One region of the Paenibacillus sp. JDR-2 genome, then DNA from elsewhere that is predicted to be linked to it. Evidence: riboswitches for the same ligand, from Rfam matches in the RefSeq annotation. Region 1 holds a riboswitch; the other holds the start of a gene.
What was found. A riboswitch is a leader RNA that binds a small molecule or an ion and turns the genes downstream of it on or off. The one in region 1 is predicted to bind cobalamin.
Positions count from the first base shown of each region.

Region 1 (3,418 bases):
AACCGCTACGGCTGCTACGGCAGGAATATCGTAATTGTGGCTGTCCAGTGCAAGTAAGGCAAAGGTTGGCCCATTAATCCCTTGAGCAATAACTTTATTGAAATCTGCCAACTTCTCGAGCTGATTAAATCCACCGACATTCGTTACATCTTTGCCAATCGACGTCAGCGCCAGGATAACTCTGGAGTGCTCGGTATATTTATTTGGATCTAGAACGTTTTGTTTATCTTGAACAGCCGCTACGACCTTGTTGTAATAAGTGTCATAGTAGCCGTCCGGTACTTGGTAGTTGCCGCGTGCCAAGGTTAGGACCGACCATTCGCCGTTTAACGTTCCGAAGACGGGATTGCTTACCGTTGATAATAGATAAGCCAGATTGCGGTCAACGTATTGGTTGATTGTACCTGCAGCACTTGCCTTATATGTAACCGTATAAGTCTGCGTTGCCTGGTTGCCTGCACCGTCCGCTGCTTTGATAACAATCGTATTCAAGCCAGATACAAGACCAGCTGTATATTGTCCGCCGGATGGTTGCAGCAGGTTCCCGTTCAGCTTAACTTCAGGGTCAATTGTTTGCGGAACATTATCCGTAACCGATACCGAGAACGGAAGCTGTTGTTCCGTTACGATCTGATTGTTAACGAATCCGTTAACCGTTATGGAAGGAGAGGTCTTATCCTGAGCTCCTGCCAGCTCTGTCAAAGCCGAATTAACTTCCTCTTGCGTGCTTTCAATATTTTCCAATGTTGCGTATGCATGTTCGTACGCAGGTCCAATCTTCTCATCATTCAGTAATTCCTGTTTGTCAGGTGAGCTATTGATTTCGGCAACCGCTTCCGTTAAATCATCCTTGTTCGCAAGTCGGATATCTCCCCACTCGCTGCCAAGGTCAGTTCCATACCCGAAAACGGTAAATTGGACACGGATGACATCGCCGTTTTGCGGTTCATAATTCGAGAAGCCAACGGGAGGGAAGGCATTATTCACCGCATACATCCAACCGGACATAAAGGTATAATCGAATTCTCCAAGCCAATTCTCATCCACTTTGCCGCCAAACGCAGCATTGTTTTCTTCCATCATCTTTGTAAGATAGGATGGAAGCTGAACCGGACTGGAATCGTTATCTTTTACTTTGGATAAGTAAAAAGCGCTATCGATCGATCCCGAATGCTTGTAGTTCTCTTCCCCAAGGAGACGGTCGACCAAAGCCGCCCCATTGTCCCCTTCATAAAAAGGTACTTTTACGGGCTCTTTAATATAGCCCTGGCCAAGCGTAAATTTCTCCACATCCAGCGTGACGTATCCTTCCGGCGTGACTGCCGGGTCGGCGTAAGACACGCGGGCCGGCGTAGCCGCAACGGATAACGTTACCGCTATAACAAGCAGCCATACTAACCATTTATTCTTTTTCATTACAAGCTCCCTTTCTATAACTCTCTCATTCTCTCGGGCACAACTACTGATCAACACAGCAAAAAACCCTTCAACTCGTATAAGTTGAAGGGCTTGATCAAGTAGACATGTCAAAGTAAGCATGCATAATGAACACCCTCCTATCGCTCGTAGAATTGTGGTGTAAAAAAGAATCAGGCAGGTATTCTGGCTCGAGCGTCAATGCCTATGCACCCTTCCCGGTTGCCCAGTGGATATGCGCATAGACTCGTCTCTTACAGCGGCGGGACCGCGTGGGATTCTCACCCAACTTCCCTTTTAACCAATCCAATACCATCGCCCTAACCGGCGGAAGGTATCATTGGCACCTGATACTTATCTCGTATTCAATTTGCTTGCTCATCATAACGAATATTTTTCGTTTTGTCATGCTAAATTTTTCAATTCTATAGGCCTATTCTCTCAGCTGATCTCCGTGAAAGACTCGCAAAATAAACTCCCGGTCGGGTACATCCAGCTTTTCGTAGGAAGCAAGGAATGCCGAATTATCATATTCCGCCTCCTGCAGCTGCACCTCAAAACCCTGCTCGCACACCGTAACGATCGCGTACCTGGCAGTGGACTTATTGTTGCAGCCAAGGGAACCGGGATTAACAAATGCTTGTCTCTCGCTGCGGAAATAATGAACCGGATGATGATGGCCGAAACCGATCAATGCGTCTTCGTAACCGTCGAACAGCTTTTCCAGATTGGACAGGCTTGGCTCAACAATTGGGCTAAACGGATCTTTGCTTATCGGATCGCTGAACTTGTCCCGCGCAATATGATAATGGGTAAAAAGCATGCTTTTGCCGTACGCTTCGGTCCGGATCATGCGGGGCATTCGTTCCAGCAGCGGGACAAACGACTTGTCCATTCTATCCGCTATCCACTTATGATGCCGTTCCGAATGGAAATGGCTCTCCGGATAAGGTTCTCCGTTGATAATCGCGAGCACGGCTTCATCATGATTGCCGGACACAAAGGATATATCATCCCTGGAGAAAAGCGCATGAAGCACCTCATTCGTATCCGGCCCGATTCCGATCATATCTCCCAAGCAATAGATGGAGTCGACATCATGCAAAGTGTCGATCTCATGAAGGGCCGCTTTTAACGCAGGCATATTGCCATGGATATCCGTTATTAACGCAAACCTCATATTCATGCTTCTCTCCACCCTTCCTGCTTGTTAGGCTGGCTTATTCCTTCGTGATACTCCGGATCGAACCGTCTGCGGAGCCCACAATAACAAGACTTGCCATATGGATAAACAATCCGTTGTCTACAACTCCGGGAATCCGGTTCAGGTCGTCATGTAGCGCTTCCGGATCCGCAATGGCGCCAAACTCGCAATCCGCAATATAGTTGCCGTTATCGGTCACATACAGCTCTTCACCGTTCTTGCGGAGCTTCGGCTCGCAGCCCAGCTTGCGAAGCTTCCTCACCGTCAGCTCGAACGCAAACGGAACAATCTCGACAGGCAGCGGGAACTTGCCCAGCTGCTTCACGTCCTTGCTCTCGTCCACGATAATAATCAGCTGCTTGCTTGCAGCCGCTACAATTTTCTCGCGGAGCAGAGCGCCGCCGCCGCCTTTTATGAGGTGCAGGGCGGGATCAACCTCATCTGCTCCGTCAATTGTCAGATCAAGCACGTCCACGTCTGCGAATGGCATCATCGGAATGCCAAGTTCTTTCGCCAGCTGCTCGGATTGAACGGAGGTCGCGACCGCTTGAATGGTTAGCCCCTCTTCTTTCACCTTACGGCCAATGGCTTGGATCGCCCAATAAGCGGTAGAGCCGGTTCCAAGTCCTACTTTCATCCCGTCTTTGACGAGTTCAACTGCTTTTTCTGCTGCAATACGTTTCGATTCCATGAGATCACCTTATTTATTTAGAATTTGTACAAAGGATTTAATTTTTAGTATAACAAAGCTATGAATGTTAGGAAATATAGGGCAGTTTAAAAAATAAAAGGCACATC
Region 1 is NC_012914.1:3,101,435-3,104,852, reverse strand. Features, by position in the region: gene PJDR2_RS31930 (S-layer homology domain-containing protein) at 1-1,416, opposite strand, end outside; cobalamin riboswitch at 1,575-1,754, opposite strand; gene PJDR2_RS13600 (metallophosphoesterase family protein) at 1,850-2,602, opposite strand; gene rpiA (ribose-5-phosphate isomerase RpiA) at 2,637-3,311, opposite strand.

Region 2 (3,418 bases), 730 kb from region 1:
AACAGGTTCAGCGCCTGTCCATAAGCAATCAGAAGCGGCAGACCAATAACCAGGCATGGAAGCACGATGTAGACGTCCGCCCAGTTTTTCATCGCCAGCGAGCCCATCAGCCAGAATAGAATCTGGTTAATGACTTCGTCAGACATCGATACCATAAACGATACAAAAGCGCCTAAGAAGGATTGAATAATAACACCCGACAGGATTAAAGTCTCAATCTGCATGACGCCCCTGCTGCGAGCCAAGAAGAAGACGCCAAGCAGCGTCAGCGTTCCCGTTATAAAAGCCACAACCGGAATGGTCCACTCGCCTAGCACGGCCTGATAACCAAATAAAATAAGAAAAGCCGCTCCTACCGAGCTGCCTGATGATACCCCTAATGTATAAGGATCGGCAAGCGGATTGCGGAGCACGCCTTGAAAGCCGGCCCCGGCAAGTCCAAGACACGCGCCAACAAGCACGCCAAGCAGCACGCGGGACAGCCTGACCTGCGTCACAATCGCAATCTCGCCGGCACTCCAGTGACTACTGGCATTATCCGTCCAAGGAAGCTGATGCCAGAGAATTCCCCATACATCGGCAAACGGTATCATGGAGGATCCGATCGACAAACTTAGAACGATAGAAACAGCAAGAAGGAGCAAAGCTGCTCCTCCATAGACCGCTAATTTTCTTTTCATTTTACTTCACAAGATCCGGGTGAAGAGCTTTCGCAACCTGCAGCAGAGCATCCGCAAGACGTGGGCCTACGCGTGAAGTCTCGTCGTTGCCAACTTCAAACATCTGCTTGTTCTTCACCGCATCAATCGCATCCCAGCCCGGACGGCTGTTAATTCCGGTTACGATTGGATTCGGATCCTCTCCCAAATCAGGATAAAGGATAATTTCAGGGTTTTGCTTCACGACTTCTTCCGCGCTGACTTCATACCAGCCTGCTTGCGAAGCGCCTACATTCGTACCTCCGGCAATCGTAAGCAGTTCATCCAGGAACGTACCGGAACCAACCGTCCAGCCCGGCGAGAATTCCAGGTAAACCAGCTTTTTAGGAGCGTCCTTAACGGCATCCGTCACCTGCTGCTTCACATCGCGCATGTGCGTTGCAACTTGAGCCGCTTCATTGTTCTTATTCATTATTTTACCGATTGTCTCGATTTTGGCAATTGTTTCGTCATAAGTTTTTGGATCCGTAGCAAGAACCGTAATGTTCAGCTTGCGAAGCTGCTCGACCGCATCGGTGTTCATCGACGAGGATGCCACAACAAGATCGGGATTAAGAGCCGCGACTGCTTCGATATTGGTCGTCATGTCGCCTACTTTAGGCTTGGACGCCGCTTCTTCCGGATAGTTGCTGTAGCTGTCAACGCCGGCTACTTCTTCGCCTGCGCCAACCGCGTAAAGGACTTCCGTCTCGCTTGGCGCGAGAGATACGACCTTCGTTGGAGCCTTCTCAAACGTCAACTCCGTTCCCGTAGCATCCGTCACCTTAAACGGATATACCGTCTCTGCTGCGGCTGCCGGACTTTCGGCTGGCTGTTCGCTTTGAACCGGCGACGCCGACGCGTTTGCATTCCCCGTATTCCCCGCGTCATTCGTGTTCGCTTTGTTAGCGCCGCATGCCGCCATAAAGACCAGAATTGCAGTCATCAACACGGCCAGCATTAATTTCGACAATCTTTTGTTTCTCTCAACCATTATTTCCAAGCACCCCTTCTATTTATCTTGAATCGAAAACAAAAAAAGGCATTTCCGGCAATAGTGCCGGAAATGCCGGAAGTCCTCTTGGCTTGCGCGCAAAAAAAGACGGGTTCCTACATTCCAACACTTCCCTAACTCCACGTAGGTACAGCGTTATGCGAACAGGCAGGTCTCCTGACTTGAAGCAGTAGCGCCAGCGTCTTCCCGAATCTTGCATTCAGTGACTTAAGCTGGCACACGGGTCTAAATAAACTTAGACCGCTTCTTACAGTGGCGGGTCCGTGCCGGATTTTAACCGGACTTCCCTATTAAGCTTGCAACAGCCTTACGGCTCTTGCAGCACCTGTTCCATGATTTATTCGTTTTCGACCAACGTAACTATACCACCCATATTCTAGAATTGTCCAGCAGCTCTTCTTAATCTGGCTCCAAGCCGGATAGCATTACCCACCACCGATACCGAACTGAAGGCCATTGCCGTACCGGCCATCCACGGCTGAAGCATGCCGCAGGCGGCAAACGGAATGATAAGCGCGTTATAGATAAATGCAAACGTCAGATTTTGCCTGACATTGCGCACCGTTAGACGGCTGATCAGCAAAGCTTCCGGAATGGCGGTCATCCTGGGCTGAAGAAGCGTAATATGTCCGGCCGTTAACGCCGCATCCGTACCGTCTCCCATCGCGAGGCCAACATCCGCCGCGGCTAGTGCCGGAGCGTCATTCCAGCCGTCACCGGCCATACCAACCTTGTAGTCCTGCTCCTTCAAACGGTTAACCAGCTCCAATTTATCTTCGGGCAGCATATTGGCATAGACCTTTGAAGGATCGATTCCCGCCGTTTGGGCCGCGCTCAAAGCAGGCGCAGGATGATCTCCCGTAGCCAGAACCACGGTAACTCCGGCTTTTCTAAGCTGCGTAACGGCCGGTTTGGCAAAAGCCTTTACCGCATCAACGAAGGAAATAGCTCCAATTACCCGGTTATTATCCGCTGCATACAGTACCGTTTCCCCAAGCTTCTGGCGTTCTTCCGCAAATCTTTGTATGGTCGGACTTCCGAAGTTCCACTTTTTCTGTGCGGCAAACCCGGCATTGCCGATTCCGATTCTCCTCTGCTCTACTAATGCTTCTACCCCTTTGCCCGTCGTATAGGAAAAATCGGCTGCGGCAGGAGGAACCAGGCCGGTCTGCAAAGCTTCCGCCCGAATGGCGACGGCAAGCGGATGAGTCGAATGGCCTTCAACGGCAGCGGCAAGTCTCAAGAGGCCCTGCTTGCTTCCCTGTGCAACATGCATGCTGCCGATTTTCGGTTTTCCTTCCGTTAACGTTCCCGTTTTATCAAGCACGAGCATATTAAGCTGAGCCAGCCGTTCAAGAGCGCCCGCTTCCTTCACCACAATCCCTCTTTTGGCGAGACGCCCCGAGGCTACGACAAGAGAAATCGGAGTTGCAAGTCCGAGAGCGCATGGGCAAGCCGCCAGCACAACCGCAACGGCACAACGGAAGGCAGTCGTCCAATTGCCCGGATCCACAGCCGTAACCCAAATAACAAACGTACCCGACGAGAGAAGAAGCATCGCCGGAACAAACCAAGCCGATACCGTATCGACCTGCCGCTGGATCAACGATTTCGATCGCTGTGCCTGTCTGACCAAATCAACAATTCGGCTCAGCATGGTGGCATAGCCGGCAGCGGTTGTACGGATACGCAGGCTGCCGCTTTC
Region 2 is NC_012914.1:3,831,719-3,835,136, forward strand. Features, by position in the region: gene PJDR2_RS16920 (FecCD family ABC transporter permease) at 1-680, opposite strand, end outside; gene PJDR2_RS16925 (ABC transporter substrate-binding protein) at 682-1,692, opposite strand; cobalamin riboswitch at 1,842-2,057, opposite strand; gene PJDR2_RS16930 (heavy metal translocating P-type ATPase) at 2,090-3,418, opposite strand, start outside.
Region 2: another riboswitch for cobalamin. It lies ahead of PJDR2_RS16925 (ABC transporter substrate-binding protein); the one in region 1 lies ahead of PJDR2_RS31930 (S-layer homology domain-containing protein).